One region of the Butyricicoccus sp. AM27-36 genome, then DNA from elsewhere that is predicted to be linked to it. Evidence: predicted binding sites of a transcription regulator. Region 1 holds the regulator's gene; each other region holds the start of a gene.
The links. The regulator HrcA, encoded in region 1, represses chaperone genes, less so after heat shock. The targets are predictions, from matches to a motif close to TGTTAGCACTCNNNNNNNNNGAGTGCTAACA.
Positions count from the first base shown of each region.

Region 2: the regulator HrcA is predicted to act here: its motif matches at 3,568-3,598, upstream of htpG (molecular chaperone HtpG).
Region 3: the regulator HrcA is predicted to act here: its motif matches at 6,389-6,419, upstream of DW724_RS07890 (co-chaperone GroES).
Region 4: the regulator HrcA is predicted to act here: its motif matches at 4,032-4,062, upstream of DW724_RS13885 (NAD-dependent protein deacetylase).

Region 1 is NZ_QUJR01000001.1:2,050-10,223, forward strand. It holds gene DW724_RS00010 (Gfo/Idh/MocA family protein) at 1-901, shown strand, start outside; gene DW724_RS00015 (hypothetical protein) at 958-1,545, opposite strand; gene DW724_RS00020 (Gfo/Idh/MocA family protein) at 1,644-2,663, opposite strand; gene hrcA (heat-inducible transcriptional repressor HrcA) at 2,969-4,015, shown strand; gene grpE (nucleotide exchange factor GrpE) at 4,044-4,571, shown strand; gene dnaK (molecular chaperone DnaK) at 4,628-6,475, shown strand; gene dnaJ (molecular chaperone DnaJ) at 6,642-7,793, shown strand; gene DW724_RS00045 (RNHCP domain-containing protein) at 8,010-8,174, shown strand, end outside.
Region 2 is NZ_QUJR01000001.1:576,424-584,597, reverse strand. It holds gene DW724_RS02865 (dipicolinate synthase subunit B) at 1-270, shown strand, start outside; gene DW724_RS02860 (diacylglycerol/lipid kinase family protein) at 577-1,485, opposite strand; gene htpG (molecular chaperone HtpG) at 1,626-3,536, opposite strand; gene ung (uracil-DNA glycosylase) at 4,530-5,201, shown strand; gene cysK (cysteine synthase A) at 5,451-6,383, shown strand; gene DW724_RS02840 (S-layer homology domain-containing protein) at 6,862-7,953, opposite strand; gene DW724_RS02835 (SdpI family protein) at 8,160-8,174, opposite strand, start outside.
Region 3 is NZ_QUJR01000005.1:8,099-16,272, reverse strand. It holds gene DW724_RS07915 (type I restriction endonuclease subunit R) at 1-741, opposite strand, end outside; gene DW724_RS07910 (restriction endonuclease subunit S) at 754-1,287, opposite strand; gene DW724_RS07905 (restriction endonuclease subunit S) at 1,329-2,585, opposite strand; gene DW724_RS07900 (type I restriction-modification system subunit M) at 2,582-4,150, opposite strand; gene groL (chaperonin GroEL) at 4,416-6,041, opposite strand; gene DW724_RS07890 (co-chaperone GroES) at 6,062-6,346, opposite strand; gene DW724_RS07885 (THUMP domain-containing class I SAM-dependent RNA methyltransferase) at 6,521-7,705, opposite strand; gene DW724_RS07880 (hypothetical protein) at 8,108-8,174, opposite strand, start outside.
Region 4 is NZ_QUJR01000012.1:41,135-49,308, forward strand. It holds gene DW724_RS13860 (flavin reductase family protein) at 1-129, opposite strand, end outside; gene DW724_RS13865 (winged helix-turn-helix transcriptional regulator) at 284-637, shown strand; gene DW724_RS13870 (DNA-3-methyladenine glycosylase I) at 723-1,298, opposite strand; gene DW724_RS13875 (NAD-dependent protein deacetylase, SIR2 family) at 1,320-1,979, opposite strand; gene DW724_RS13880 (NAD-dependent protein deacetylase, SIR2 family) at 2,173-3,054, opposite strand; gene DW724_RS13885 (NAD-dependent protein deacetylase) at 3,051-4,031, opposite strand; gene DW724_RS13890 (Rrf2 family transcriptional regulator) at 4,153-4,596, shown strand; partial or broken gene DW724_RS16470 (cation transporter) at 4,811-5,032, shown strand; gene DW724_RS13900 (heavy-metal-associated domain-containing protein) at 5,241-5,462, shown strand; partial or broken gene DW724_RS13905 (CGGC domain-containing protein) at 5,606-5,847, shown strand; gene DW724_RS13910 (ArsR/SmtB family transcription factor) at 5,995-6,381, shown strand; gene DW724_RS15485 (hypothetical protein) at 6,526-6,759, shown strand; gene DW724_RS15490 (hypothetical protein) at 6,784-7,023, shown strand; gene DW724_RS13915 (helix-turn-helix domain-containing protein) at 7,058-7,369, shown strand; gene DW724_RS13920 (hypothetical protein) at 7,495-7,683, shown strand; gene DW724_RS13925 (hypothetical protein) at 7,754-8,086, opposite strand; gene DW724_RS13930 (MmcQ/YjbR family DNA-binding protein) at 8,154-8,174, opposite strand, start outside.

The DNA of each region.
Region 1 (8,174 bases):
TGAAGAAGCTGCGATTAAGGTTGCAGCGCAGTATGAAGGCATGAAGGCATACAAGACCGGCGAGGAGCTGATCGCAGCACCGGAGGTGCAGGCGGTCGTTATCACCTCGTCCGACCCGAGCCACGCAGGCTATGTGCTCGAGGCGCTCAAGGCCGGCAAGTACGTTTTCTGCGAGAAGCCGCTGGCGCAGAACGCAGAGGACTGCGAGAAGATCATCGCCGCAGAAACCGCGCACGGCAAACGTCTGTTGCAGGTGGGCTTTATGCGCCATTATGACCGCGGCTATGCCGAGATGAAGCGCATCATCGACTCCGGCGAGCTGGGTGCGCCGCTGATGATTCACGCGTGCCACCGCAACGTATCTCAGCCGGACGGCTTCCAGACCGAGATGGGCGTTTCCAACGTTGCAATCCACGAGCTGGATATCTGTCGTTGGCTGCTCGGTGACGAGTATAAGAACGGTCAGGTGCTCAAGGTGCGCCAGTCCGCGTGCTCTACCAAGGGTTATGACAACCCGCAGATCGTGCTGCTGGAAACCCAGTCCGGTGCGCGCATCGACGTAGAGGTTCAGGTTGCGGACGCTTACGGTTACGACATCCAGTGTCAGGTCGTCTGCGAGAAGGGCACAGTCAACCTGCCTGATCCGTATGCGGTTGTCAAGCGCTCGAACGCAACCCGTTCGTTCCCGATCCTGACCGACTGGAAGGACCGCTTTATTGAAGCCTATGACATTGAGCTGACCCATTGGGTCAAGACCCTCGAGGAGAAGGGGGAGCCGGATGGTCCGTCCGCATGGGACGGCTACGCTGCCTGCGTTGCAGCAGACACGCTCAACCGTTCCCGCGGCACGAATCAGTTCCTGCCGATCGAGATGATGGATAAACCTGCTCTCTACAAATAATCTCTCATATAAAAGAAAAAGGACCGCCCCAGCGGTCCTTTTTCTTTTATATTGGGTTATACGGTCAGTTTTTCCGCTTGATATGCAGCGCGGATAAACAGGGCAAGCAGCACAAGGCTGGCAATCTGCGAGAGAAAAATCGGAATGGAAGTTGGCAGCATGCGCAGCAAAATGTTGATAAGGGAAAGATAAAAGCACCAGCGAATACGCTTGGGCGGAAAGTCGTAGCCGCGCTCTGTACAGATATCGTCCAGTCCGGTGTACAGCCAGAACTGCGAGACATAGGCTGCGATCACACCGGCAAGTGCGATCAGGCTGAACAGCAGATAAAACGTGCTGGGTGTATACGGCGGCGTGTCGCTCGGAACGAGTGTCATGGCCAGCAGGCCGACAACGGTTGCCGCCACGCTGAGCACAGTGGCTGTGAACGCACGCTGCAGGCGCTCGGACACGCGGCTGAACCGGTAAAACGGATAAAACTGCACGAGGGTGCAGAATATACCGAGAATGCCGGTAACGGTGAGTGCTGCACCGTTTGTGCCGTTCAAAGTGACGGAGCCGCTGAATTGTCCAAGCACCAGTGAAACGGCGCTGCACAGCCAGAACATGGAAAGCCAGCGGGCAATGGGAATGTTGTTGTTCATAATCTCTACCTCCTTGCCATTATAATAGCAGAGAAGATGAAAATATGCAAGAAAAAGCAGAGCCTTTCGGCTCTGCTTTTGTGCGATTTTACAATATATTAATACTGTACCTGAACCGGCTTGCCGGAGTGGAACGAATCCGTAATCGCGTAGGTAACGAGGGTTGCCTTGGTGCCGTCGTAAACGGTCAGCTCGGGCTTGCGGTCCTTCTGGATGCAGTCGATAAAGTCCACCATTTCGAGCAGGTACGCCTCTGCGAAACGCTGCGGGAAGTTCTCGACGATCTCCTGACGGGCACCGTACTGATCGTAAACCATTACACGGTCCTTCCACGGTACACCGGCTACGCGGATATGCGCCTCGGTGCCGACGATTTCGGTCTCGGTGTGGTAGCCGTGCGGTGCAGTGCGGCCAACGTGCAGGAAAGCGACCGTGCCATTGTCAAACTTGAGCATTGCCATGCCGGTCTCGGTGTCACCGTTCTCGGCAAACTCGGGGTGCTTGAAGTTGGTGCCCGCGGCGTAAACCTCGGTAACCTCACCGCCGAGGAACCAGCGCATCAGGTCAATGTCGTGCGAAGCCGCGTCAATGAAGATGCCGCCCGAGGTCTTGGAGAACTTGATGCAGCTCTCGACCAGTGCTTCCGGGTCCAGGCCGGTAGCCTTTACCAGATACGGCTTGCCGATGCGGCCTGCGTTGATCTGTGCCTTTGCATCCGCATAGGACGGATCGTAGCGGCGCATAAAGCCAAGGAAGAAGATCTTGTCCGGGTGACGTTCAACAGCAGCCTCAGCGCGCTTGCACTCCTCGAGCGAGCAGCCGAGCGGCTTGTCGGTGAAAACGTGCTTGCCTGCATCGAGCGCGTACTCGATCATCCAGCAGTGCTCCGGAGAGGAGGAGACGATAACGACAGCTTCGATGTCTGCCTCGTCAACCATTTTCTTGTAGTCCGTGGTGGTGTACTCTACCTTGAGGTAGTCCTTCGCCCAGTCCAGCTCCTTCTGCTCGAGCGAGCAGGCAGCGACCAGCTTGCAGCCGGGAATCTTGAACGCGAGATTCTGCGCGTGTACCGAACCGAGACGGCCCAAACCGACGATGCCAACTTTGATTTCCTTCATGTTTTTTCTCCTTTTTATAGAGCGGATTTTCTCTCTACGGCAATCGAACGATTGCCTGTCTCTCTCTCATACTAATTCTATCACTGCGTGGACGCGAACGCAAGGAAAAACGACCAAATCAGAGCGTTTTTTATACGGTGAAAACTGGCATTTCAGCACTCGGCAGGCGGGTGTGATAAAATTCCGATGATCATTTCATAAATTGTTCACAAACAGCACTTGACTTTGCCCGTATGTGGTGGTAAATTAAGTTTAGCACTCGGGGAGATGGAGTGCTAACAACCGAAAGAAAGGAGTCTGCTTCGGTGGAGCTTTCGGAACGTAAAAAGCAAATACTCAAAGCCATCATCGGCGATTACATCCGCACGGCTGAACCGGTTGGCTCCAAGGCATTGACCGAGGGACACGAGCTGCCGTTCTCGTCCGCCACCATCCGCAATGAGATGAGTGAACTGGAGGACATGGGCTACCTCGAAAAGCCGCACACCTCTGCGGGGCGAATCCCCTCACCGCAGGGTTATCGACTGTATGTGGATGAACTGATGGAGCGTCCGGCCGACAATGCGGAGGACGGAAACGCACTGCAGAACAGCGTGCTTACCAAGGTACGCGAGCTTGACCACCTCATTCAGGAGGCCGGCAAGCTGCTCACCAGTCTGACGAATTACGCGTCGGTTGCTATCACACCGGCCATGACGCAGATCGCCATCCGGCAGTTTGAGATCATTGCAGTCGATAAGATGAATTTCGTAATCGTAGTAGTTACGGATTCGGGTACGGTCAAGAATAAAATGGTCCGCACGGTGGCTGAGGTCTCCAAGGATGAGGCCGAGCTGCTCACCTATGTACTCAACCAGACGCTGACCGGACTGCCGCTCTCGAGCATCACCGCCGAGCGATTCGACATTGTGCGCCGCGCCGCGGGATTGACCGCGCTGCTCGCTCCGGTAGCCGAGTACATCGCAGAGCTGATCACCGAGCTGAGCGACCAGAAGGTTTACCTCGACGGTGCCAGCAAGCTGCTTCGTTTTCCGGAGTACCGCGATACGAAAAAGGCACAGACGCTGCTCGATTACATGGAGGACGACCGCAAGCACCTGCTGCCGGCCACCCGCAAGATCGACGGCATCCAGTTCTTCATCGGACCGGAAAACGGCGAAAACCCGCTGAGTGAAACCTCGGCGATCTACGCAAAATACGATATCGGCAAGATCGGTCAGGGTGCGATCGGCATCGTGGGTCCGACCCGCATGGATTACGCCAAGCTGTCCGCACAGCTCAGCCGCTTCGCAAAAGGGCTGAACAAGCTGATTGCCGAGACATTTTTAGATGAAAAAGACGGAAATCATTGATTTCCTGTAAACGGAGGCACAAAACGACATGAGCAAAAAGACAAAGCCGGAGGCGGAAGAGCAGGAGCAGGTAAAGACCGAGGCTCCCGCAGAGGAGACCGCCAAGGCTGATGCAAAGCCCGCGACGGACTGGGAAGCCAAGTATAACGACTTGAACGATCGTTATCTCCGCATGGCGGCGGAGTACGACAACTTCCGCAAGCGCAGCCAGCGCGAGCGCGAGCAGGCGTACACCGATGCAGTCAGCCGCGCCGTAACCGCACTGCTGCCGACCTACGATAACCTCGAGCGGGCGCTCAAGGCAGAGACTGCCGACACCGAATATAAAAAGGGTGTCGAGCTGACCATGACGCAACTGACCGAAAGCCTCAAGGGCATTAACGTCACCGTCATCGACGCTGCTGCAGGCACCGCATTCGATCCGAACTTCCACAACGCGGTTATGCACGTTGAGGATGAAAACCTCGGTGAAAATGTCATCGCGGAAACCTTCCAGCAGGGCTTCCAGATCGGCGATAAGGTTATTCGCCATGCGATGGTGAAGGTTGCAAACTGATTACTAACTACTAATTAAAGTAAACTAAATCCTAACTATTAAGGAGTGTATTTATTATGGGTAAGATCATTGGTATTGACCTTGGTACGACGAACTCTTGTGTATCTGTTATGGAGGGCGGCGAAGCCGTAGTCATCCCTAACGCTGAGGGTGCGCGCACCACTCCGTCTGTTGTTGCATTTTCTAAGGACGGCGAGCGTATGATCGGTCAGGTCGCTAAGCGCCAGGCTGTAACCAACGCTGACCGTACCATTATTTCTATCAAGCGTCACATGGGCACCGACTACCGCGTAAACATCGACGGCAAGCCGTACTCCCCGCAGGAGATTTCCGCTATGATCCTGCAGAAGCTGAAGGCTGACGCAGAAGCATACCTCGGCCAGCCGGTAAATCAGGCGGTCATCACTGTTCCGGCTTACTTCTCCGACTCGCAGCGTCAGGCTACCAAGGATGCCGGCAAGATCGCAGGTCTGGAAGTTCTGCGTATCATCAACGAGCCGACCGCTGCTGCGCTGGCTTACGGCGTAGATAAGGAATCCGAGCAGAAGATCATGGTTTACGACCTCGGCGGCGGTACGTTCGATGTATCCATCCTGGATATCGGCGAGGGCGTTCTGGAGGTTCTGTCCACCGCAGGTGATACCCACCTCGGCGGCGATGACTTCGACCAGCGCATCATCGACTGGATGGTTGACGAGTTCAAGAAGTCCAACGGCATTGACCTGTCGAACGACCGTATGGCTATGCAGCGCCTGAAGGAAGCTGCTGAGAAGGCGAAGATCGAGCTGTCCGGTATGAGCCAGACCTCCATCAACCAGCCGTATATCACCGCTGACGCTACCGGCCCGAAGCACCTCGAGCTGACCCTGACCCGCGCAAAGTTCAATGAGCTGACCGCAGACCTCGTTGAGCGCACCATGGGTCCGGTTCGTCAGGCAATGAGCGACGCTGGTCTGTCCGCTTCCGATCTGTCCAAGGTCCTGCTGGTCGGCGGTTCCACCCGTATCCCGGCTGTACAGGAGGCTGTTAAGGGCATCACCGGCAAGGAAGGCTTCAAGGGCATAAACCCGGACGAGTGCGTAGCAATCGGCGCATCCATTCAGGGCGGCGTACTTGGCGGCGAGGTCAAGGACGTGCTGCTGCTCGACGTAACTCCGCTGTCCCTCGGCATTGAGACCCTCGGCGGTGTATGCACCAAGCTGATCGACCGCAACACCACCATCCCGACCAAGAAGAGCCAGATCTTCTCCACCGCAGCTGACAACCAGCCGTCGGTTGAGATCCATGTTCTGCAGGGCGAGCGCGAGATGGCTGCAGGCAATAAGACCCTCGGCCGCTTCACCCTCGACGGCATCGCTCCGGCTCCGCGCGGTATTCCTCAGATCGAAGTTACCTTCGATATCGACGCAAACGGCATCGTAAACGTATCCGCTAAGGACCTCGGCACCGGCAAGGAGCAGAAGATCACTATCACTGCATCCACCAATCTGTCTCAGGATGAGATCGACAAGGCTATGCACGAGGCTGAGCAGTACGCTGAGCAGGATAAGAAGAACAAGGAAGCAGTTGAGGTTCGCAATAACGCTGAGCAGTTGGTATTCCAGTCCGAGAAGGCACTGACCGATCTGGGCGACAAGCTGTCCGCAGATGAGAAGGCAGGCGTTCAGGCTGAGATCGAAAAGGTTAAGGAAGCGCTCAAGGGCACCGATACCGATATGATCAAGGCTGCAACCGAGGGCCTGTCTAAGAAGTTCTCCGATCTGGCCGGCAAGATCTATCAGCAGCAGGCACCGCAGGGTGACCCGAACATGGGCGGCGCTCAGGGTGCAGGCGCACAGGGCGGTCAGCAGGGCGACTTCGTAGACGCTGACTTCACCGAGGTCAAGGACGACGACAACAAGTAATAACAGATAGGAGTTAGGAAGTAGGAGTTAGGAGTTATGGCTGCCGGTTTTCGGCAGAGTGCAGCGAGATTGCACGGTATCAAAACTCCTGTCTCCTCACTCCTATCTCCTCACTAAGAGAAGGCGCGCTTCGGTGCGCCTATCCCTGTGTATAGGATGATTTTTTATGGCTGATAAAAGAGATTATTATGAAGTGCTCGGCGTACAGAAGGGCGCAAGTGATGATGAGCTGAAAAAGGCATACCGCAAGCTGGCGCGCAAGTACCACCCGGACCTCAACAAGGATAATCCGGAGGCTGCGGATAAGTTCAAGGAAGCAAACGAAGCGTACGAAGTGCTGTCCGACAAGGAGAAGCGCGCCAAGTACGACCAGTTCGGCTTTGCCGGTGTTGACCCGAGCTACGGCGGCGGTGCCGGTGCAGGCGGCTACGGCGGCGGCTTTGACATGGGCGATCTGGGCGACCTGTTCGGTTCGTTCTTCGGCGGCGGCTTTGGCGGCGGACGGTCATCCCGCCGCAATGCACCGCAGCGCGGCGAATCCATCCGTCAGACGGTGATCCTGTCCTTCGAGGAAGCTGCATTCGGCTGTGAGAAGGAGATTACGGTCGAGCGCATCGAATCCTGTGATGACTGCGGCGGCACAGGTGCCGCAAAGGGCACCACGGCGGAGACCTGTCCGAACTGCCGTGGCACCGGCGTTGTTACGCAGACCCAGCGCACGCCGCTCGGCATGTTCCAGACGCAGGGCGCCTGCCCGAACTGCCGCGGCACCGGCAAGATCATCAAGAAGCCGTGTCCGAAGTGCGGCGGTCAGGGCCGTGTCCGCAAGACCCGCAAGTTCAAGGTCAACATTCCGGCCGGTATCGACGATGGTCAGTCCATCCAGCAGCGCGGTCAGGGCAATGCAGGCGTGAACGGCGGTCCCGCAGGCGATCTGTTCGTAACGGTTGCCATCCGTCCGCATCCGATCTTTACCCGCAACGGCTCGGATGTACATGTCGATATTCCGATTTCGTTCGCACAGGCCGCACTCGGTGATACGCTGCAGGTGCCGACCATCGACGGCCGCATCGAGTACAAGATTCCGGAAGGCACGCAGACCGGCACGACGTTCCGCATGCGCGGCAAGGGCATTCAGAATGTCAACGGACGCGGTCGCGGCGACCAGTATGTCCGCGTAAACATCGAGGTGCCGAAGAACCTGTCCGACAAGCAGAAAAAGCTGCTGCGCGAGTTCGAGGAAACGTCTACCGACGAGAATCAGGTAAAGCGCAAGAGCTTCTGGGATAAGGTAAAGGACGCACTCAAGGATAAATAATTAAAGAAGCATTGCTTTTTGAACAAATTCGGTAAACTGGAGCTTGTGCGCTGACCGGGAGGTCGGCTGTACAGGAATCCGTGAACCACCTCCCCAAAGGACGAAAAATATCGACTTTTCAGGAGGAATTCCCATGAATCGGGAGAATAAACGCAAGCAATAGCAAAAGGGTTATTACAAAACGCATGCATGTGACGACAGTTTCACCTGCAGGGTGTGCGGCCGTCCGGTCGTGCCCGCAGGTGCGGTGTACTGCACTCTAACCGCGCAGCGGCGGACGATAACCCGATGAAGCTGATGTCCATCGCCATGAAGCCGGTGGCGTTCCCGCCGTTCCCGTTGGAGCGGATTGAGAAGCTGACCGCGCTCATGGGCGGAGAA
Region 2 (8,174 bases), 570 kb from region 1:
ACGCCCGCGACCATGGCGGTCAAAAGCCATCTGCGCGGAGAACGTCCGGTCGTGCTGGCGGTCTCCACCAATGACGGTCTGTCCGGCAGCGCCGCAAATCTCGGCACGCTGCTGAATCGCCGGCATTACTATTTCGTGCCGCTCCGGCAGGATGCGCCGCACAGCAAGCCGCGCTCGCTTGTCGCAGATATGACGCTGATTCCCGCTGCCATTGACGCAGCCATGAACGGCAGACAGCTTCAGCCCATCCTGCTTGCACCCAGCGTATAAAAAAAACGCAAAGCTGACACTGAATCGTGACAAGTAATTATTGTGCCGCAAAGAACGGTGTGACCGTGAAAGTCACGCCGTTTTTTCTATGATCCCGGGCTCTGCCGATACGGAGATTGCCACTTCGTCCATGAAATTGAATCAGTTTACTTTTGATAAACAGCAAAAATCAACCGCCCCTTCCTTTCGGAAATGGGCGGTTGTCTTTGCGTTTGTGCTCCTTGCACACCTGAATCCGCCGACTATCCGTAATACGGCTGCATTCGTTCCTTATCACGGTTAAGCCAGCATTCTGCAGGACTTTTCTTATGATTCTTTGCCTTCCGGCTCCTTGCCGGTGGCAAATGTGATCGCACGGCTGCAGTTGGTAATCTGCACATTGTGCAATGCGCCGCCGAACTCGCCGTCCAGTGTCCACGTCACCTCGTCATCGGACGAAAAACTGATTTTTGACGTGCGGAAGTACGCGAAGCGGTTAGATTCGACATTATGCGTCAGCAGGTCATTCGCCAGCCACTGCAGCTCCATCGGATTCTCGACCGGGTAAATGAGCAGCACCTCGTACAGTCCGTCATCCAGCGCCACGCCATCCGGCCGGATGGTCTTGAAGCCGCCGACCGACACCGTGTTTGTCACCATACCGTAGATGAAATCGTCCTCTATCTGCGTTTCCGCGCTGTTCACGCGGATGTGGTAGGTTTTGATGTTGGTCAGCGCCTTAATGCCCTCGATAATATACGCAGCACGCCCGAAAATGTTCTTGGTCTGCTGCGGTGTCTCGTAAGAGACCTCGGTAAACGCGCCGAACGCCGCAACATAGTTAAAATAGCGATCGTTGAAGCGGCCGATGTCCAGCGCCTGCAGCGTATCGCCTGCCGCAATAACCGCCGCCTCAGCGGGCACCTTGGAAATGCCCAGACTGAACGCGAAGTCGTTTGTCGTACCGGCAGGCACATAACCGAGAACCGGACGGGTCTCCGCCTGCATAAGACCGGTAATCACCTCGTTCAGCGTACCGTCACCGCCTGCACACACAATGCGATCGAACTCGCCCGCACGCTCCCGTGCAACACGCGTTGCATCCTGCGCACCCTGCGTGATATAAATCGTCACATCATATCCTGCCTGTTGAAATGCGGTCACACAGTCGATGATCTTTCCGCTCATTGCACCGCGTCCCGCATGCGGATTGAGTATCCACAGCATTCTCTTCATGTTTCATCACCTTCCGGTTTTGTTCATAAATAAAATGTAGTATCGACGCAGCCGCGCCGCATCGCTATTCTCAATCCATCAATCATTCACTCTTTTATCCCAAGTATACTATCTATATACTAACTATATTATTATATATCTCAGGAGAGCAAATTGCAAACAGCATTTGCATAAGCCACCGGATCATCCACCGGCATACCCTCGATGAGCAGCGCCTGCGTATACAGGATATCCGCATAGGTGCTTACCTTATCCGAGCCTTCCGCCTGCAGCGCACACAGCTTCTTAAAGATCGGGTGCTCGGCATTCAGCTCCAGAACACGCTCGGCGTGTACGCTCTGACCGCCGTTGACAGCAGCCTGCTGGTTGAGCACCTTCTCCATCTCGAGCGTTACCGGGCCTTCGGCACGCAGGCAGCACGGATGGCTCTTGAGGCGGCTGGTCAGCTCGACCTTCTTAACCTTGCCCTCGAGCACCTTGCCGAGTGCTTCGAGGACATCCTTGTTGTCCTCACTCAGCTTTTTGATCTCTTCCTTCTCGTCCTCGCTGTCCAGACCGAGGTCTGCATCCGCGATGGACTTGAATTCCTTATCGTTGTACTTAGCGAGCATCTTGACGCAGAACTCATCAATGCTGTCATCCATACACAGCACCTCGTAGCCCTTGTCGGACAGCGTTTCCATAACCGGCAGCAGCTTGATCTTGTCGATGGTCTCGCCGCAAGCATAGTAGATATACTTCTGGTCTTCCTTCATGCGGGAAGCGTACTCCGCGAGCGATACCAGCTTGTCCTCCGTGGAGGAATGGTACATCAGCAGATCCTGCAGCAGCTCCTTGTGCGCGCCGTACTCAACATAAGCGCCGTACTTGATCTGACGGCCGAACGCTGCCCAGAACTTCTCATAATCCTCGCGCTTGTCCTTCTGCATCTTGAGCAGCTCGCTCTTAATTTTCTTCTCAAGGCTCTGCGCGATGGCCTTCAAATGGCGGTCATGCTGCAGCATCTCACGAGAGATGTTGAGCGACAGGTCTGCCGTATCAACCATGCCGTGTACAAAGCTGAAATGATCGGGCAGCAGATCCGCGCACTTGTCCATGATGAGCACGCCGTTGGAATACAGCTGCAGGCCCTTCTCATAGTCCTTGGTGTAGTAGTCCATCGGTGCGTGAGACGGGATGAACAGCATTGCCGTGTACGTTACCGCACCTTCCACGCTGGAATGGATGTGGCACAGCGGCGGCTGATAATCGTAGAACTTCTGCGTATAGAAGCTGTTGTAATCCTCGTCCTTCAGTTCCTTCTTGGACTTCTTCCAGATCGGGACCATGGAATTGAGGGTCTCATTCTCGGTGTACTCCTCCCACTCCGGCTTGTAGTCATCGCCTGCATCTGCCGGCTTCTCCTTCATGCGGGAGCGCGTCATATCCATCTTGATTGGGTAGCGAATGTAATCGGAATACTTCTTTACCAGACCCTGAATGCGGTACGGCTCGAGGAATTCATCGTAATTCTCGTTCTCCGTATTATCCTTGATGGTCAGCACGATCTTCGTGCCGTTTTCTGCCTTTTCGCACGGCGCAACCGTGTAGCCGTCTGCACCGTCGGACTCCCAGCGGTTGGCCTCATCGCTGCCTGCCGCACGGGATACGACCTCAACATGCTTTGCGACCATAAATGCCGCATAGAAGCCAACGCCGAACTGACCGATGATGTCGATGTCGTCCTGCTTTTCGTTTTCGTTCTTGAACGCCAGCGAACCGGAATGCGCGATCGTACCGAGGTTGTTCTCCATTTCCTCGGCAGTCATGCCGCAGCCGTGGTCCTCGATGATAAAGCGGCGGTTTGCCTTGTCGAGCGTCAGCTCAATCGGCAGGCTGTCGCGGGTGATACCGGTCTTGCCTTCCTTCATTGCATTATAGTAGAGCTTATCCGTTGCGTCGGATGCGTTGGAGATCAGCTCACGCAGAAAGATTTCCTTGTGCGTATAAATGGAGTTGATCATCAAATCGAGCAGGCGCTTGGATTCTGCCTTAAACTGCTTGGTTGCCATGATTACATACACCTCTGTGTTTGTTGTTTGGTATTAGCACTCTCAATCGTCGAGTGCCAACATTGATATAATAAGCCTATTGCGCAAAAAAATCAAGTAGGGTTTGTAAAATTCATGGTTTGTTCAAAATCGAAATTGAGAATTGGATATGCCCGAACCATGCAGGCGGTTCACCCTATTCGGACGGAGAATTTTTACGTGAACCACGGCGGGGAGTGCCGCTGCGCGCGGCAGGCGCACAAGAGGGTAGACAACCTGCGGTTTTCCACCCTCTTGTGAATCTCCCCTTTTCCCTTAGAGGGCACGGCGGTAACGGTAGAGAGGAGACCGCTGCGAAAAAAAGAGTACGGCAGAGGATTTTTCGTTCCGCGTTGTATCCGCCTATTCGTAGTGTCGGATACCGTACTGCTACATCCAATTTGGGTCTACGCAGGCGCGGCATAACAGTGCCGCGCAACACGATTACGGGTGCATATCGCCTATATCCGTAGGATTTGGATAATCTGCACAGGCAAAACATTTGCGCGGCACGGGTATGCCGCGCCTGCGTGGAGTAAGCCGCCTGTGTAGCAGTACGGTATCTGGCACTGCGAATAGGTAGAGGAATGGACGCGCAATGCGCGCCCCTACGGAACGGTAACCCGACTGCCGTACTCCTTTTCGGAGCGGTCTCTTCTCTACCATTACCGCCGTACTATCAAACAAAGGAAAGGTAGGAGTTCAAAGAGGAAGGGAAACCATGGGTGTCCCTTCTTTTTTGTCCCCGCGGCGGACGCCGCACGTTCCTCACCGCCGCAACGGCGGAATCCTCGCCCGGAAATGGCGAACCACCTTCGCAGTTCGGGCACACCGGAAAACCCGTGCCTGCGACCAGTGCAGCCCGGATAGGACGAACTGTCTGCGCGATAGGACGCTCCCTATCCATTCTCAATTTTGACACACCCCCTTTCCTATGCTATACTAAAGGTAAGAAAACAATTTTGGAGTGATAGCATGGTACATCTTGGCAACGATTGGGACGAGATCCTTGCCGGTGAGTTTGAGCAGGATTATTACAAGCGCATTCGCTACTGGCTGAAAAAGGAATACGCCGAGCAGACCATCTATCCGGCGGCAGAGAACATCTTTAATGCTCTGCGGTACACGCCGTATTCCAAGGTCAAGGCCGTCATTCTCGGGCAGGACCCATATCACGGTCCCGGACAGGCGCACGGACTTTGCTTTTCGGTTCAGCCGGGTGTTCAGCCGCCTCCGAGCCTGCAGAACATCTTCAAGGAGCTGCAGAGTGATCTTGGCATTGTGCCTCCCAAGGACGGCACGCTCACCAAGTGGGCGGAGCGCGGTGTGCTCATGCTGAACACGACTCTGACCGTACGCCGCGGGCAGGCGAACAGCCACAAAAACCTCGGCTGGACAACCTTCACCGACCATATCATTGAAAAGCTGAACGAGCATGAGCAGCCGATCGTCTTTCTGCTCTGGGGCGGCAATGCCCGCAGCAAAAAGAAGCTCATCACCGCACCGCAGCACCTTGTGCTCGAAAGCGTGCATCCCTCTCCTCTGTCGGCGTACAATGGCTTTTTCGGCTGCAAGCACTTCTCCAAATGCAATGCGTTTCTCGAAGCGCACGGCATCGACCCCATCGACTGGGATCTCAATCATTAAATCGTGAGCTTCCGCACCATTTTCCGGGTGCGGAAGTTTTTTTGACTTTTTTCAAAATTCCTATTGACAAACAGGAGTTTCGGTTGTATATTTAATTCATACAAAACACATATGATTAAAGTGAATTAAGGAGAGTGATCTCTATGATGATCCGGCGAATGTGTCGATGTTGCATCGACTGAGTTTTCCCATCATTCCTTATTAACATCACATTCTAATTTTTCTTAATTTTGAAAGGCGGTTTATCCCATGTCTGATATTAAAAAGAGCTTCTCCGATCTGATCGGCAACACCCCGCTGTATGCGGCTGAAAAGTTTGCAGCTAAGGCTGGCGCTAATGCACAGGTTCTCGCAAAGCTGGAGTACTTTAATCCGGCCGGTTCCGTTAAGGATCGTATCGCAAACGCTATGATCAACGAGGCTGAGAAGTCCGGCGCACTCAAGCCGGGCGCAACCATTATCGAGCCGACCTCCGGCAACACCGGTATCGGTCTGGCAGCAGTTGCAGCCTCTCGCGGCTACCGCATCATCCTCACCATGCCGGAAACCATGAGCGTTGAACGCCGCAACATGCTGAAGGCATACGGCGCTGAGCTGGTTCTGACCGAAGGCACGAAGGGCATGTCCGGTGCGATTGCAAAGGCAAACGAGCTGGCTAAGGAGACCCCGAACAGCTTCATCCCCGGTCAGTTCGTAAACCCAGCAAACCCGGCTGCACACTACGCAACCACCGGCCCCGAGATCTGGGAGCAGTCCGGTCACAAGGTTGACATCTTCGTTGCAGGCGTAGGCACCGGCGGCACCGTAACCGGCACCGGCAAGTACCTGAAGGATCAGGACCCGAATGTCAAGGTAGTAGCTGTTGAGCCGGATACCTCCCCGGTACTGTCCACCGGCAAGGGCGGCCCGCATAAGATCCAGGGTATCGGCGCCGGCTTCGTTCCGGATGTACTCGACACCAAGGTTTACGACGAAGTTATTCGTGTAGCGAACGAGGACGCATTTGAAACCTCTCGCCAGTTTGCTCACAGTGAAGGTCTGTTCGTAGGTATTTCCTCCGGTGCTGCTCTGTGGGCTGCTGTTGAGCTGTCCAAGCGTCCGGAAAACGCCGGCAAGGTTATCGTAGCTCTGCTGCCTGATACCGGCGACCGTTACCTGTCCACCCCGCTGGTTTCTGAGTAATTTTAATTCTCAAATCCTGCAATTCTCTCCAAAAATCCATTCATCTCCAAATGTATAAAAAAGACACCTCTGCATAGCGGAGGTGTCTTTTTAATTGAAAATGGAGAATGAACGTAACGTTTCTCCAGTTTTCGCCCACGCATTTAACAACGAAAAACCACCCTGCGAAAGCAGGGTGGTTGCAGTCTGTCAAAAAAGTATTATTTTAATTTTTACGCTTCGTGCGGCAGCACGCATAAAATAGAATTTGCGAAGCAAATTCATAAATTCCGGGAGCATGGTCCAGACCACCCTCTCTTGCCGCTATGCGGCAATTCACCTTGTGTATCTCGGAATTTATACAAGGGAAGAAAAAATGTGTCCGCAGGACGCGGTTTTTCTTCGAGATTCGCTCGAAAGCGTGGTTTCGAGCGAGAGGCTGTTCGGAAAACGAAGTTTTTCGACAGCCTCACCACCCTGCGAAAGCAGGGTGGCTTCGTTATATCCTGGAATAATAAATTGCAGTAACCGTGCCGTCCTCGATGGAGGGATAGCAATGCCGGTAGGTACTGCCGGTGCTTGTCGGCGCATTCAGCTGATGGTACGGCTGGCTGACATCGATAGCTACGCAATCGGCGGCCGCCGGAATGCTCACTGTACCCTCACCGTCTGCGAAGGTGAACACGCCGTTCGTGTACGTTACCGTGCGGTCGATCGCGCGTTTGCCGCTCAGCGAAACGTAGGTAACACCGCCGACTCGTCGGAAATCCGTATACCCCATCAGACCAGTATACGTCACCGAAGGATCATAGTTCTCGATCACAACATCGCAGTAATTCTGCGTGCCGATACACAGGTTGACCAAATCGCCGCGGCTCTGATACACAGCGCCGCTGCCCTGCACGGTCAAATGCGTTGCCCGATAGAGCATCACCGCCATCTCCGCACGCGTTACCTTGGAAAGCGGATTGATCTTTCCTTTCGAGCCGCCGATCACCTTAGCACCGACCAGTGCACTGACGGAAGGCTTCGCGTAATTGGAAATCCTGCTCGCATCCGAGAAGCTGCTCACCGAACCGGTGCCCAGTTTGAGCGCCGTGCGGTCAATCGTGCGTTTGAGGAACACCATTGCGTCCTGACGGGTCATGCTCTGCTGCGGCTGAAACTCACCGGTCGCGGTGCCCGCCGCTATGCCGAAGGCTTTCGCCGCGATAACCGCCTTGCTGTAATAGGCGCTGCTCGGCACATCGACAAACGAGCCGTTCGAATTGACCTGACCGTTGTCGAGCGCTTCACTCATGCCATAGGCGCGGTCGAGCATAACAATGAAGTCCGCTCGGGTAATGGCGTTGCCCGGATAAAACAGATGGGTTCCGCCGCCCTTGATCACGCCTGCAACGGCAAGCGTATCAACCTCGCTGGAAGCCCACGCGTACTCTCCTGCTGTATCATAAAAGTAAACCGAGTGTTCAGGAAGATACGCATACGTCTCCGTGGTGTTCGCGCTCAGTGCATAGGCTGCCGTGATCGCGCTTACGACCACCGCAACCGCCAGCACCGCAACGGTCACCAGCTTTCGCGTTCTTTTCATAATATTCTCCTTGCCCAGTGGTTATGATAGATAGGGTATATTCCCCACCTATGTAAACTTGCTTCAAAATTATAGCACACCGTTCCCCACTTGACAAGTTAAAATATGACTAAATTTGTTGTAACCATTCTGTAATTTTAACCTTTTTATACAAGAAAAGCGCGGTTTTCCAGCAAACCGCGCTTTCAAAGTCCATTTTTCGTCTATCACTGCTGTTCTGC
Region 3 (8,174 bases), on a different contig from region 1:
CCAGAAGCAGGTAAACTCAAAGCTGTTGCTTGTCTTTTTCTTGCTTGAACCGCACTTTTTGTTCTCATCCTCAGCATTATATCTGGTCGTATTGGAATAATATTTAGTATTCGTGCCATTAGAGATAACAAAAATCTGCACATACTCAAACAGTCCGCTGCCAGCCTGAAAAGACTCACGCTGATAACGGTCAATCTGATTGAACGCCTCACGAATTGGAACACCACGGCGTTTCAGCTCAATATGGACGAGCGGCAGACCATTGACCAGCACCGTAACATCATAACGGTTATCATGCTTTGCGCCCTCCTGCCTGCTGACGGCATATTGATGGAGAACCTGCAAGCGGTTATTGTGAATGTTCTTCTTGTCAATAAGGGTGATGTTTTTCGAGGAACCGTCATCACGGGTCAACACCTGTATGTTGTCCTCCTGAATTTTGCGCGTCTTTTCGACGATATGCTCATTCGGATTAGCCACACAGGTTTTGAAAAAGGATTCCCACTCCGTATCAGAGAACTGATAATTGTTCAGCTCCTCCAGCTTGCTTCGGAGATTGGCAATCAAATCTTTTTCGGTATGGATCGGCAGATACTCATAGCCTTGTTCTCCGAGCAGATGAATAAACTCCTGCTCCAGTTCGGCTTCGCTCTGATAACTGTCTGAACGTCGTTTGACCGGCTCATATTCTGTGACAACGGTATTTTCCGATGTTTCCGCTACAATATTAAAGTACGGCACATCACCGCCCCCTTATTTTTGTAATTCTTTGAAAGATAACAGCTTATCTCTGTAATATTCGTACTGCTTACGGCGTGCTTCGATTTCAGCAGGCAGACCTGCGGACAGGTCGTTGCAGAGGGTGTCGAAACGGTCAAGGATAGTGACGATATATTTCACTCTTTCACTATCAGGAACCGGAATAACAATTTTATTCAAATTCTCCTGATTAAGTTTCGGCTGCGCGCCACCAGAAATGTACCGACTAAGATCAATCGAATTAAGATATATTTCCACATAACGTCTTAACTCGTAAGTATCGAATTTCAAAACGTGTGCATGATTATTGACCCAGTTTTTCCCCGAGATTGAAAAAGCAATAGGGGTACTTCTTGCAAGAAGATTTGCTCCATCTTCAGATACAAGTAAATAATCCCCGTCAAATATATAATCAGCCACATAGTCAACAATTCCAGAAGCACCGTAATACGGATACTTTCCCGATGCTCTTTTGCCTTTAGTTACAGGCTTTCTCTGACGGTCACAATTTTCAGAAATCTTATCCAATGTCAGATTTGCATACCCAAACACATACTGCAAAATTTTAATTAGAGCGCTCTGCTCTGCTCTGCTCTGCTCTGCTCTGCTCTGCTCTGCTCTGCTCTGCTAATTGTGTTGCCGGACTCTGCAAATGTCAAGAGCATATCGCGGTAATATTCGTACTGTTTCTGGCGTGCTTCAATCTCGGCAGGCAGACCAATGTTGAGGTCGGAGCAAATGGCATCGAAGTTGTCGAGGACATGGACTAGTCGTTTCATTACCTCTCTAGACAGTATCGGAACAGGAAGATTACGTAATTTCCCTAATGCAAAAAAAGATTGTGTACCTTTACTTTTATTAGTTTCAATATACGATTTAACACTTGTAGAAACTAAATAATGCCTTAAAAAACGAGATAATAGTTCATCCCCTGTTTTTATAAGCCCTATATTCTTTATAGCAAAACTTGGCTGTTCCGATACTATTCCAATCTCTCCAATAGTTCCTATCATCGTAAATAGTATATCCCAAATATCTACTCTACTACGCATATTTATCTTATCATAATCATTTTGACTGATAAAATATGCACCCTTGAAGTTTATTGACCCATTCTTGATATTTTTTGATGTAATGAGATACTTTCCTTCACTAACCGCTTTAGGACTATCATGTGTACCGTCTCTAACATCACAAATCTCTCCAAGTGTTTTCCATACGCACTCACTTGCCCCCCCGAGGACACCAAAGTCTAACAGTTTATCCCGATAGAACTCATACTGCTTCTGGCGTGCTGTAAGCTCCGCTGTAAGCTCCGCTGTAAGCTCCGTGAAATTGTCCAGAATACGGACAATTTCATTTTGAACTTCTATCGGCGGAATGGGAATTTGAAATTCTTCTGTTATTTTCAACGAAATCTGCGGCAATGACCCCATTCCTGAAGCAGCATCTCTAAAAAATTGTATATGGTTTTTTAGAACGTAGTATAGAAACTTAACGCTTACTATATTATCAGTCGTATACGCCCACATCTCATTTTTGAAAGTAAATGGTCGCTCACAATATACAACATCAATAACGCCTCTACTTTGAACCAATACTGCCGGAACTCGTGTAATATTAGCTTTAGGAATATCTATTTCATGTGCATCTATAATGGTTTTTCCACCAGCATATATTCTAATTTCTCCATCATCACAAGCAATTTCTTTCATTTTTCCCGCTGTTATCGGGGTTCCTTTTAATCGAGTATATACGTCCTTGATTTTAAGAAACGGAACCCCATCCGGGCAAAGCTCCTTAATCAGTTCGTCCAGTCTGCTCATACGTCCACCTCAATTTCTGCGATGATCTTATCAATCTCCGCACGAAGCACCTGCTCACGAGCCACAATTTCCTTGATCTCCGCATTGAGCTTTACAATGTCGATCTTCTCACGGGTGTCCTCAGCCTCTACATAGGTAGATACAGACAGGTTATAGTCATTCTCGACGATTTCCGCATACTCCGCCAGATGTGCAAAATGCTTGACGTCTTTACGCTTTGCAAATACGTCAACAATGCGGTCAATGTTTTCCGGCGTCAGCTTGTTATTGTTCGTAACCTTAACACACTCGCTCGTCGCGTCGATGAACAGCGTCTTGTTGTCGGTCTTGTTCTTCTTCATCACCATAATGCAGGTTGCGATAGAAGTACCGAAGAACAGATTGCTCGGTAGCTGAATGATGCAGTCCACATAGTTGTTATCGACCAGATACTTACGGATCTTCTGTTCTGCGCCGCCGCGGTACATAATGCCCGGGAAGCAAACGATCGCCGCCGTACCGTTGGACGCCAGCCACGACAGGCTGTGCATGATGAACGCCATGTCCGCCTTGCTCTTCGGCGCAAGCACGCCTGCCGGTGCAAAACGCGGATCATTGATGAGCAGCGGATTGTCATCGCCCTCCCATTTGATGGAATAGGGCGGATTGGAAACAATCAGCTCGAACGGCTCATCGTCCCAATGCTGCGGACTGAGCAGCGTATCTTCACACGCAATATCAAATTTATCAAAACCTACATCATGCAGGAACATATTGATGCGACACAGGTTGTAGGTCGTGATATTGATTTCCTGACCATAGAAGCCGTTGCGGATTGCATCCTTGCCGAGCACCTTTTCCGCTTTCAGCAGCAGCGAACCCGAACCGCACGCCGGATCGTAAACCTTGTTGATCTCCGTCTTGCCGACCGTGCCGAGCCGTGTGAGCAGTTCGGATACTTCCGCCGGAGTGAAAAACTCACCACCGGACTTGCCTGCATTAGAGGCATACATGGTCATCAGATACTCATACGCATCGCCGAATGCGTCAATGGAGTGATCCTTGACATCGCCCAGCTTCATTTCGCCAACGCCATTCAGCAGCTTCACGAGCTTCTCATTGCGCTTAGCGACCGTCGAACCCAGCTTGTTGCTGTTGACATCGTAATCATCGAACAGACCGGCAAAGTCGCTCTCGGCCTCGCTGCCCTGTGCCGACTCCTCGATATGGCGGAACACACGCTCGAGCGTTTCGTTCAGGTTCTCGTCATTCGCGGCATTTGCACGAACATTGCAAAACAGCTCGCTCGGCAGAATAAAGAAACCTTTTTCCTCTACCAATCCCTCGCGTGCTTCCTCTGCTTCTTCATCCGGCATCTTGGCAAAATCGAAATCATCGTTGCCAGCCTCAGCCTCACCGTCATTTATGTAATTGCACAGGTTTTCCGAGATATAGCGGTAAAACATCGTGCCGAGAACATAATTCTTAAAATCCCAGCCGTCTACCGCACCGCGCAGTTCATCCGCAATCGCCCATATCGCGCGATGCAGTTCTTCTCGCTCCTGTTCCTTTTTGGTGTCAACCATTCTTCACCCTCCGTTGCTCTGCTGTTCGTTATATGCAAATTGTACCATAATACCGCACCTTTTTCAAACCTCAGTCAAAAAAAGAAGATCAGCATGATGCCAACCTTTTCACATTCCTGCAAGACAAAAGACCCCTGCCTGCAAAATACAGACAGAGGTCTTATACACATCTGACGCTTTTTCACTGATAATTATCGTAAGTTTATGGTAAGTTTGCCTTTTAACCCTTGAAATCCCCAGTGTTTTCAGCGTTTTTCGGTACTGCTTAGTACATGCCGCCCATATCCGGTGCAGCCGGAGCAGCCGGAACCGGCTCCTTCTTATCAGCAACCAGGCTCTCGGTGGTCAGAACCATCGAAGCAACGGATGCTGCATTCTGCAGTGCGGAACGGTTTACCTTGGTCGGGTCAACGATGCCGTTTGCGATCATGTCGCCGTAGGTCTCGGTTGCAGCGTCAAAGCCGTAGCCAACCTTGTCAGCGTGCTTTACCTTATCAACAACGATTGCGCCCTCGATGCCTGCATTGGCAGCGATCTGCTTCATCGGTGCTTCCAGACCGCGTGCAACAATCTGCATACCGGTCTTCTCGTCGCCGGTTGCCTCGGCAGCCAGAGCCTCAACCGCTGCGATAGCGTTTACATAAGCTACGCCGCCGCCTGCTACGATGCCTTCCTCAACAGCTGCGCGGGTTGCGTTCAGTGCATCTTCGATGCGGAGCTTCTGCTCCTTCATCTCGGTCTCGGTTGCAGCGCCAACCTTGATAACTGCTACGCCGCCGGCCAGCTTAGCCAGACGCTCCTGCAGCTTCTCACGGTCAAAATCGGAGGTGGTGCGCTCGATTGCGCCGCGGATCTCAGCAACGCGGTTTGCGATAGCCTGCTTGTCGCCAGCACCGTCAACGATGGTGGTGTTCTCCTTGGTTACCTTGATCTGACGGGCAGAACCCAGCATATCCATGGTAGCGTCCTTCAGCTCGATACCAACCTCCTCGGAGATTACGGTACCGCCGGTCAGGATTGCGATGTCGCGGAGCATATCCTTGCGGCGATCGCCAAAGCCCGGAGCCTTAACAGCTACGCAGGTGAAGGTGCCGCGCAGACGGTTTACGATCAGGGTGGACAGAGCCTCGCCCTCAACGTCCTCAGCGATGAGCAGCAGCTTCTTGCCGTCCTTAACGACCTGCTCGAGGATCGGCAGCAGCTCCTGAATGTTGGACAGCTTCTTATCGGTGATAAGAACCAGAGCGTCATCCAGATTTGCTTCCATCTTCTCGGTGTCGGTGCACATATACGGGGTGATATAACCGCGGTCGAACTGCATGCCCTCAACAACCTCAGAGTAGGTCTCAGCGGTCTTGGACTCCTCAACGGTGATTACGCCGTCGGTGGAAACCTTCTCCATAGCCTCTGCGATCAGGGTGCCGATCTCGTCGGAGCTGGAGGAGATAGCGCCTACACGTGCGATGTCGTTCGTGCCGTCAACCTTCTTGGAGTTCTCAGCAATCGCTGCAACAGCAGCCTTGACTGCCTTGGCGATACCGCGGCGCATTACCATCGGGTTTGCACCTGCTGCTACGTTCTTCAGACCCTCACGAACGAAAGCCTGCGCCAGAACGGTAGCGGTGGTGGTGCCGTCGCCTGCGATGTCGTTGGTCTTGGTGGCAACTTCCTTAACAAGCTGTGCGCCCATGTTCTCGAAAGCGTCGTCCAGCTCGATCTCCTTAGCGATGGTAACACCGTCGTTGGTGATCAGCGGACCGCCGTACTTCTTATCCAGTACAACGTTGCGGCCCTTCGGACCGATGGTTACCTTAACGGTATCAGCGAGCTGATCAATACCGCGCTGCAGAGCCTTGCGCGCGTCCTCGCCGTAAATAAGCTGCTTAGCCATGATGAATTACCTCCTGAAAATTACTCTACGATTGCCAGAATGTCGCTCTGACGAACGATGATATACTTCTCGCCGTCCAGCTTAACCTCGGTGCCGGTGTACTTGCCGGTGATGACCTTCTGGCCCTTCTGAACTTCCATCTTGATTTCCTTGCCGTCAACAACACCGCCCGGGCCTACTTCGATGATTTCAGCAACCTGGGGCTTCTCCTGTGCGGATGCGGTAAGAATAATGCCGCTTGCGGTGGTCTCCTCCGCCTCGACCATCTTGATAACTACGCGGTCGCAAAGGGGCTTGAGCTTCATAATGGATTCCTCCTATGAAAAATAAGATTTTACAATGTTGGGGGTTAGCACTCAAATTACCCGAGTGCTAACTTCGAGTATTATCTTACACCAAGGAGCCGCAATATGCAAGGGGGTAATCCGGAATTTTCACAAAAATTTTCTGAACAAATTATGAACAGTGCCCTGTACTGCTCAGTGTTTTGCCGGTCGTTTAGCAGACGGACGGTCGGAGTGCTTATTTACCGGCTTATCCTGTGCAGATGGGTCTTTAAAATACATATGCAGCTCGCACTTGATCATGCCGTTATACAGCTTGCGGCGCTTATCCGCCTTGCGGCCGTAGCAACGCTCGAACAGCGGGTCCGAGCTGAGCAGATACTGCTTCATCGGGCTGTTTTTTGTCGCTCTGCCGAGGTCGGCGTACAGCTTTTCCGCCTGCTGCAAGTCCAGCAGACGCTCACCGTACGGCGGATTGGCAAACAGTACGCCTGCACCGCTGTAATCGCGCTTTACTGCGTCCGCGCGCTCGAAGAACACCGTGTTCGCTACACCGGCCTTGCGCGCGTTCTCGATGGACAGCTGCACGCAGTCCGGGTCGATGTCGCTGCCGACAATATCGAATTTTGCGTCCGGCTGGGCAAGGTCGAGCGCACTCTCGCGCGCCTGCTGCCAGACCGACTTGTCAAAGCAGCTCCACTTTTCCGCGTCAAAGCGGCGCAGCAGACCGGGGGCACGGCGCTGCGCGATCATGGCCGCCTCAATCGCGATCGTGCCCGAGCCGCAGAACGGGTCGAGGAACGGATCGCGCCCGCGCCAGCGCGCCAGCTTGACCATAGCCGCCGCCAGCGTCTCACGAAGCGGCGCGGCATTGCTGTTGGCGCGGTAGCCGCGCTTGTGCAGACCGGCACCCGAGGTATCGAGGTACAGCTCAGCCACATCGTGCATGATGGCGAACTGAATCTGATACTTTTCACCAATCTCATCAAACCAGGTCTGACCGTACTTCGCGCCCAGACGCGATACGACTGCCTTTTTGATGATCTTCTGGCAGTCCGGAATCGAGTGCAGCGCGGAGTCCAGACTGTGACCCTTGACCGGAAATGCGCCGTCCGCCGGAATGAACTGCTCCCACGGGAGTGCTTTTACGCCCTCGAACAGCTGGTCGAACGTTTTGGCTTTGAATGTGCCGATGCGGATGAGCACACGCTCGGCGCACCGCAGGTTCAGGTTCGCCCATGCAAGCGTGTTTTCGTCACCGGTGAACAGCACGCGGCCGTTTTCCGCGTGCACGTCGGTCAGCCTGCCGCCGAAGCGCAGCTCATCCGCGACGATGCCCTCCAGCCCGAATAAAGTCGGGCAGCATAATGTAAGTTCCATCGTGTTTCCTCCAAAAAGGCTCCCGCCGTCATAGCAGGAGCCGAAAGTCCTTTTTAACCTTTATATTGTATCGGTTTTTAAGGATTTTGTCAAGATTTGCGACGAGATAACGCGGTTTGCTGAATGCCGCTATCCGAAGCGTTATCGCTTGAGAAGCGAACAGGCTCTTGCCTGCTCTGCACGGGCACAAGAGGGAGACACCAAGGTTTGCCCGTAGGCCACTAAACCTTTTTCCCGCGCCGTGTGCGGATTAAAGCAGTGTTCGATTTGTGCAGGTAGAGCCAGCGCATTCATGTAAGCAAACAGATAGAATCGGCAATGGGTAAATATGAACACAGTGGGTATTGATGTTCCAAGCGGAAAGAGCACGGCTGCAGCGCTTCGCTCTTTGGGCGAGGTTGTTCAGCTGCCGTTGGATATTGTCCGCAACGCGGGAGGATTGGCTTCTCTCACCGAGCACTTGAAGGCA
Region 4 (8,174 bases), on a different contig from region 1:
GAAGGAGAGGTAAGACACAAAGCAAATGGGAGCCAGGTTCGTAGAACCGTCCTCCTTTTTAGAGCAGATCAGTGTCAGCGGATTGGGGGAGGTCAGAACAGTAGCCTCCATAATATTCAGTTCTTTCATGTTATTCAGACCTTTCTAAGAAATTTCAGTCGTTGACTGCACGGCCAACCAGTGATATATTTATTATACCTGATAGCAATTTTTGTTCAAGTACGCAAATTATTTGTACCTAGTATCAAAAAATATACTGCAAAAGACGAGGAAAGATCCAATCATGACTTATGAAGAATTCAAAGAAAAGGTTGGCAGTGTCATTCTAACCGATGATGGAAACTGCCCGGTCACGCCGGTGGTTCAAATGCTGCAGGGCAAATGGAAACTCCAAATTCTCTATGAACTGTGCATCAAGTGTCCCATGCGGTTTGGGGAACTGAAAAAAGTTCTCAAGCCCATCACCAATACAGCTCTGACCAACGCCCTGAAGGAGCTGGAAGCGGATGAATTGATCCAGCGCATCCAATATAATGAAATGCCCCTGCGGGTGGAATACTCCCTCACCGAGAAAGGACGGGATCTGTTGCCGGTCTTTTACGCCATTTCCCAATGGGGAATGAAATATATACCATGATTCTAACTATATTAATCTGCAAGATAATAGCCGGGAGACATTGACAACTTGAGTCAACTTCCCGGCGTTTTATTTTCTGCATTTTCTACTGCTGCAAAGGATTCAGGAAGCAACCTGATTCATGAGAGTTGATAACTCCCACCGCCTGCAAATAGGCATAGATGATTACGGTCCCCACAAACTTCATGCCTCGCTTTTTCAAGTCTTTTGAGATAGCATCCGATAATGGTGAGCTGACCTTGTCTACTTCTTGGATGATTTTTTCATCTGTCCAATGCCATAAGTATCGGTCAAAACTGCCCCACTCTTGCTGTATCTTTTGAAACACTTGTGCGTTGACCACTGCAGCTCGTATTTTCAGTCGGTTACGGATGATTCCAGAGTCAGCTTGCAGAGCCGTCAATTTTTCTTCGCTATAAGATGCCACCTTCCGTAAATCAAACCCGTCAAAAGCACGGCGAAATGCTTCTCGTTTATTTAAGACACATTCCCATGTGAGGCCTGCCTGAAAATTCTCCAAAATCAACATTTCAAACAGCAACTGGTCATCGTGGACCGGTCTGCCCCATTCCTCGTCATGGTATCGCAGATAAGTGGTATTAGTCGGGCTCACCCAATGGCATCGAATCTTTCCATCTGTCCACTGCATTCGTATAGTCATTTTGAACTTGCTCCGAAATCGTTATGCCTCGCACGCCTCCCGGAGAGCAGGCAGCAGCTCATCCAGCCGCCCGTCCAGTCCGAAGGACTTCTCTTTGATATTGTCCACAATGTAGATCTCCCCCAGATTGATGGTCACATAAGTGGCATTTGGCTCGCTGGCCACCAGGCGCATCATCGGAGCCTTGATCAGCTGATTGCGCCAGCCAATGCCCAGCTCCAGAACCATCAGTTTCTTTCCGTGGTAGGTTTTCAGAAAGTTTTGGAACCGTGCCTGGGCAGCGGTATCCGGAATCATTCTCTGACCCGCGCCCATGTGGATATCCATGGGACCTCCGCACTTGGGACAGCGCGGCACCAACTCTGTAGGCACATGGCCGCCCTGTTCAGCAGCCGATAATTTTTCGGCCACCTCTAAACTTGAATAGAGGGTGTCGTGGCAGGGGCGGGCACACTGCATCGTAAACCAGTTGCCCTCAATCTCATAGATTTTCGTCGGATCGAAGCCACACAGTTCAAAGTGACCTTCTCCGTTTGATGTGACGACAAAGTAATCTTTCTCTCCCACAATGGCCTTCAAATCGTTCATCACCTGCGTCGGCTGGTACTGCCCGCAGTAATGATGGATGAGTCGGGCCCAGAAGGCCCATTTTTCCTCCTCGCTGGGCCATCCAGCCATCATGCCCTGCAAAATACACCCAAGGCCGTATTTCCGTTTAAAATCCCCAAACAGTCTTTCAAAGGCCGCATTGTCCGCAAACAAATGCAGTCCTTCGGTTATGGACAGTCCGTTACTGGCCCCGATCAAGATAGCGTCCGCTTCTCTGAATTTTTTCGCAATAGGGTTCCAATCAATCATATTCGTTCGCCCCTTTCTATTTTATGGTTGCTGCGATGGAGCGCTCCTGCCGGAGGGCAGCTAGAGTTTCCGCCAAATCTCCTTGCAGATACAGGCTGCGTCCCCGCAGATGCTCTGGCCTATGAGATGCCTCTCGATTAAGACATGCATAAAAGACGTTTTCGTTTTTGGCAGTAAGTTCCCAGAAAGGCAGTTTGATGATACTGGGCGTCATCTCACCCACGCCAAGTTCCAACAGCAGGACTTTTTTGTCGGACTGATCCATTATCCAGCGTCGCAGGAATCTATGGTAGCGGTGCAGGTTATCCTGCCAGAAGGTTCCCTCCAGAAAGGTATCATCTCGTACCCAAGGCACCAGCACCCGCCCGCAATCCGGGCAACGAGGAACAGCTTCCTCCGGCAGGTGCACACCCACCAAGCGACCGGTCAGTTCCTTTACCAGTTCGCGGTTTTTCCAAATATCATCCCGACAGGGCTGGCTGCACTGGCAGTAGCTAAAGTCTCCCTGAAAAGCGCAAATTTGTTCCTGGGGAAATACCCGAAAAAACTGCTGATCCACATTGGTGGTCAGCACAAAGACAGATTTATCTGCAATAAGCGTTTGCAGATCCAGATAGGGCTGCCCAGTAGGGGCTTCCCACATGAAGCGGATATATTGACTGTAATACCCCCACTGCTCTCCATAGCTGGAAAAGCAATGGTAGAATCCAGCCAGCGGAGAGGTAAAGCCATACTGTTCGCGAAAGGGAGCCAATGCCTCCGAAAGTGCCGGGGACCAATGGTAGTGGTCGTATCCAGCCGCGCTTGACAGGCCGGAGCCACCTCCGATCACAACGGCATCTGCTTGAGCAATACGCTCGGCAAGTTCCTGAAGCGCCGCTTGGTTTCCAACCCTCATTGATCGTTATCTCCGCTTTCCATGGTGTTCCGTGCATCCCGTAGCACTTGAGCAATGTCGGCCACAATGGTCATGCCCTTGTCCTCCAACTGCTTGGGCAGGAAGTCATACTTGTTGTTGACAGCAATATACCGGGCATGGGGAAAGCTGAGGGTCATGTTCCAGAAAGGCTCCTGAATAAACATGGGAGTCATTCGGCCAACACCCAGCTCCAGGAACAGAATTTTGCTGTCTTTGTGTTCCAGTACATAGCGAGAAATTTTTTCGTACTGTTCTTCATATTTCTTTCCTTGCAGGAAATTCCCATATCCTCGCACCCAGGGGAATGCCTCGCCGCCGCAGTGAGGGCACCGGGGAATGAGATCCGTGGGAATCTTCGTGCCATCCCCCATAGCGGCCACCATATCAGCCACTGGCTTTACCGCATCCCAGGTGTCATCGGTACAGCAGGCGGCACACTGGAAGAACCGGTGATCTCCCTGGATCTCCGCCACCTTCTCCTCCGGGTAGAGTTTGACAAACTGGGTATCCTGGTTGGTGGTGAGGATGAAGCAGTCCTTGCCTTTCAACAAAGCGTCTAGATCCAGATAGGGATGACGCACAGGTGCGGTCTGGGTGGTGTGAAGGAAGGTGGCAAGATACCCCCAATACTCTTCCCGGGTCTCCCAGGGGTGCATCATCCCTGCAAAAGCACCTTTGAAGTGGTACTTCTCCGCAAAAGGCCGGAAGTATTTGCGGTAGGAGTCGTTGTCCTCATAGTAAAAATCTCCGCCACCGGCAGCGGACAGGCCGGAGGCTCCGCCCACTACCACACAGTCAGCTTCCTTTACCTCCTGTACCAACCGATGGATCTGTTCGCTATACGGCAGCGGCTTTTTGTCAGTCAGCTGATAAGGCGTACTGCCGGAAGCATAGATAGGATAGTGCCTGGAATAATTCATCTGTGCCTGCATGACCAAATCATCATAGAAGTTCATTGTCATCATTCCTTTCGAGCGGGTGTTATTTTTATTATTACTACAACTCATATTAGCATTTGCTTGCGCCGCTGTCAATATGTTGTTATAATAAAAATAACATCAAAAAAGGAGATTTGCCATGAAATACCCCACCCGGCTTAGCGATGCCGTTCATATTTTAGCCTTTATCGCTCTGTACCCAGACTGCGACCTAACTAGCAACAAACTGGCAGAAAGCGTTCAAACCAATCCTGCCTATGTACGCCAGCTCATGTCCGCCTTGCGGAAAGGAGGGCTGCTAGTCAGCGTGAAGGGACATCCTCGGCCTGCCCTGGCTCGTGAGCCGGAGAAAATCACTCTGCTGGATGCCTATCGAGCAGTAGAGGGCAACAAGCCTCTGCTCCATCAGGACATCCACACCAATCCTGCCTGTGGCGTGGGTGTAAATATCCAACTGGTGCTGCGGGATTTTTACTTGGACATTCAAAAAACAGCGGAACAAAGAATGCAAGAAATCACGCTGAAAGATGTGCTGGAACAATATCACATGAAGTTGGAAGGGATGCCCTTGCAGCGTTTATAACGGATCGATTTTCAGAAGCTCTTCCATTTGGGACAAAAATTCTTCTGAACGGGAAATACAAGACCTCCTTGCGATTCTATACTGAGAACCGGAGAGACCTATGCCCCGTATGGGTATTCTGCTTTCCAGAAAAGGAGGTTTCAAATATGCAGGAAAAGTACAATATCACAGGCATGACTTGTGCGGCCTGCCAAGCTAGGGTACAAAAAGCGTATCCAGCCTGACCGGCGTGCAAGAATGCAATGTCAATCTGTTAAAAAACAGTATGGTGGTGACTTACGACGATAAAAATGTAAACAGTGGGCAGATTATCGCCGCTGTAGAAAAGGCAGGCTATGGCGCATCCCTACAGCAGGTCAAGGGAAACTCGGCTGTACAGGCTGTCTCCTCGGTGGACACGGCAAAAAGGAATATGAGGCGATGCGCCGTCGAGTAATCTGGTCCTTTGTATTCACTATCCCTTTGTTCTATATCTCAATGGGACATATGTTGGGCTGGCCGCTGCCGAGTGTCTTTCTGTGGACGGAAAACTCCATAGTCTACGCCCTGACCCTGTTTTTGCCGCTTCTGTCACTACGGAATCTCCCGTACAGAAGATTTCCGTAAAGCAAACAACAATGAAGCAATCGAATGGAGGAACTACTATGAAAAAAGAACTGATGATTGAAGGAATGATGTGCCAGAACTGCGTCAAGCATGTCACCCATGCCCTGGAGGGTATCCCTGGTGCGTCCCATGTCCAGGTAAGTCTGGAGGACAAAAAGGCCACTGTTGAGGTCCCGGAGTCCGTTACTGACGAAACCCTGAAAGCGGCAGTTACCGAGGCGGGCTACGAAGTCACGGAGATTATCCCCCATGAAGGCTGATAAGGCTCACATAACCCGTTCCATTAAGATTGCCAGAGGACAGCTTGTTACATAATAATAGACAGTGGGTCGGCCAAATCTGAATGGCCGGCCCTAAATAAATTAAGGAGGAAACCAATATGAAACTTGGCATTATTCGTTGTATGCATACAGAGGATTGCTGTCCCGGAAGCCGGGATTTTCGGACAATCCGAGAGAGAAAAGGCGCTTTCATGGGAGAGGACGATATTCAGTTAGTGGGCTTCATCAACTGCGGTGGCTGCCCCGGAAAAAAGCGGTGCTAAGAGCCCGTTCTCTGGTAGAACAGTGTGCAGACACCATTGCCTTTGCTTCCTGTATCAGCAAAGGGACTCCCATTGGTTCCCCCTGTCCTTTTGCCAAACGTATGCGGAAGCTGGTGCAGAAAGAGGTAGGCGATGGTGTCCGTATCTTGGATTACACCCATGACGCTGGACCTGAACCAGAAACATCTCAGAAGTAAAGTTTTTTCCCTCCGGCCTATGGTAAAATAGACTTCAAGGAGGAGTGCTAAATGGTTCAGAACCACTTACCCCACGACCACGGACAAACTATCAAGCAGAAACTGGAACATATACCCAGCGCAGAAAACTTTCAAACCGTAGCCGATATTTTCAAGCAGCTGGGGGATGGCAGCCGTATTCGCATTTGGGGGTTACTTTGCCACTATGAGGAATGTGTTATCAATCTTTCGGCCATGGTAGATATGAGCAGTCCTGCAGTTTCTCACCATCTCAAGCAGTTGAAATCAGCAGGTCTGATCGTTAGCCGCCGGGACGGAAAAGAGGTCTATTATAGAGCTGCCGATACCGAACCGGCCCAAAATTTCCACCACATGATTGAGTGGCTTGTAAAAATCGCCTGTCCATCGCAAGTAGAAACACAGAAAGGAACGCCATGAAAAAAGAAGAATCCAAAGTTATCGCTCAAAAAACTCCAAAAGATTCCAAACGGCACCCTCGTCTTGAAGCATTGTCGGGCTGGTGGAACAGATAGCACACTCTTTGGAGAACAGTTTCGAGCGGTTACCGCTGGAAAAGGATGTGTGGAGGCATATGAAACTTTTCCTGGAATAGAGGTATCCTTCAATGTTTTTCTTGCTTCAGAAGTCAAGTTTCGGCACGATGCTTCGGATTCTGTTTTGGAAATTTACTATTGCCGCAGTGGTCGCGTGGGTTGGAATATGCAAGGCGGTACTGCCGTCTATTTAGGTGCAGGTGATGTGACTGCGCACAGTATGGCCTGCTGCGCGGATTCCGCCATGATGTTTCCCCTATGATATTCAGAAGGGATTTCCATTTCCGTGGATCTGAAACAGCTTTCTTCCATTTGCCCGGAAGTTTTAAAGAATGCCGGTGTAGAGGCAGACCAGTTACGGGATCGATTTTGCTCCGGAAAGCCATCCGCAATCCCGTCCTGTTCCGATTCAGAGCATATTTTTGCCCCACTTTTTTCTGCTCCTGTGTCCGTTCGAATTTCCCTTTTGAAATTGAAGGTGCTGGAAATTTTGATTTATTTGAGCAACATGAAATCCGGAGCATAAAGAACTGACTCAATACTTCTCCCAGCAAACCGAATTGATAAAAGAAATTCATCAACAGTTGACAGAGCACTTGGATCAGCGATTTACGATTGCTGAACTTTCCAAACAATATTTGATAAATACCTCTACTCTAAAGGAAATATTCAAGGCAGTCTACGGCCAGCCTATCGCCACCTATATGAAGGAATTTCGAGTGCGTCAGGCTATGAAATTATTACGGGAAACAGATGCCTCCATCGCTGATATTGCCAACCAAGTGGGATACGAAACTCAGGGAAAATTCTCGAAGGCATTCAAGGATGTAGTACAGGTGTTACCGACAGAGTATCGAAAAATGCAACATTAAAAATGATTTTGATTAAGAGTGGTTGTGCATAGCAACCACTCTTTTATTATCAATTCGGCCATTTTCATGCTTTGAAATTATAGTATTAGTAGAATAGGAAACGGTTGATAGCAAGCAGGGCTTTCGTGACAGCAGAGATCCTGATGGACAGCGATGAAATCCTTCGCTACACCTATGAATATGGATACACCGCCGAACAGATTGCCAGTGCGATGTCCACCGACATCAACTTGGTTGCGCTGAAGGTCGCGCACCTGGCAACACTTGGCTATAATCTGCACGCACTGGAACATAAGAGCAACTTTTTGAAATAACGCACCTTCAAGGAGCCTTGACCGGCTCCTCTTTTTGTTGCAAATTGTGCAGGCGGCGCTTGCACAATTATCAACCTAACATCTGCATGTGATAGAGCCTTACCTTTTCCTTGAATGGCAGTCCCAGATCAATGCCGACTTCTTCCCACATCACACCGAATGGTGCGCCGCCATCTGTATAGCCTGCAATAAAGGCAAAACGATCATCGCAGTCCTTATACAGTTCTGCTAACCGTTCCCGTTCTTTCGCTTTCCGCTCCGTTCTCCGCTGCCGGAGCCGCTGTTCTTCAGCCTGTTTAATCTGGTCGAGCTGCTCCTGTGTATAATTGACCCCAAGCTCCTGCAAATCTTTGGCAGCCGTCACAGCATCCACATGAAAGCGTTCCCGGTAATGCTTGTTCATCTTTTTCGGTGAGCCGGTATAGGTGAGCAGCCACTGCTTGCCTTTCCGGAGGCGTGCTTCCCATCACTCAGCCTTCGTCAGTTTCTTT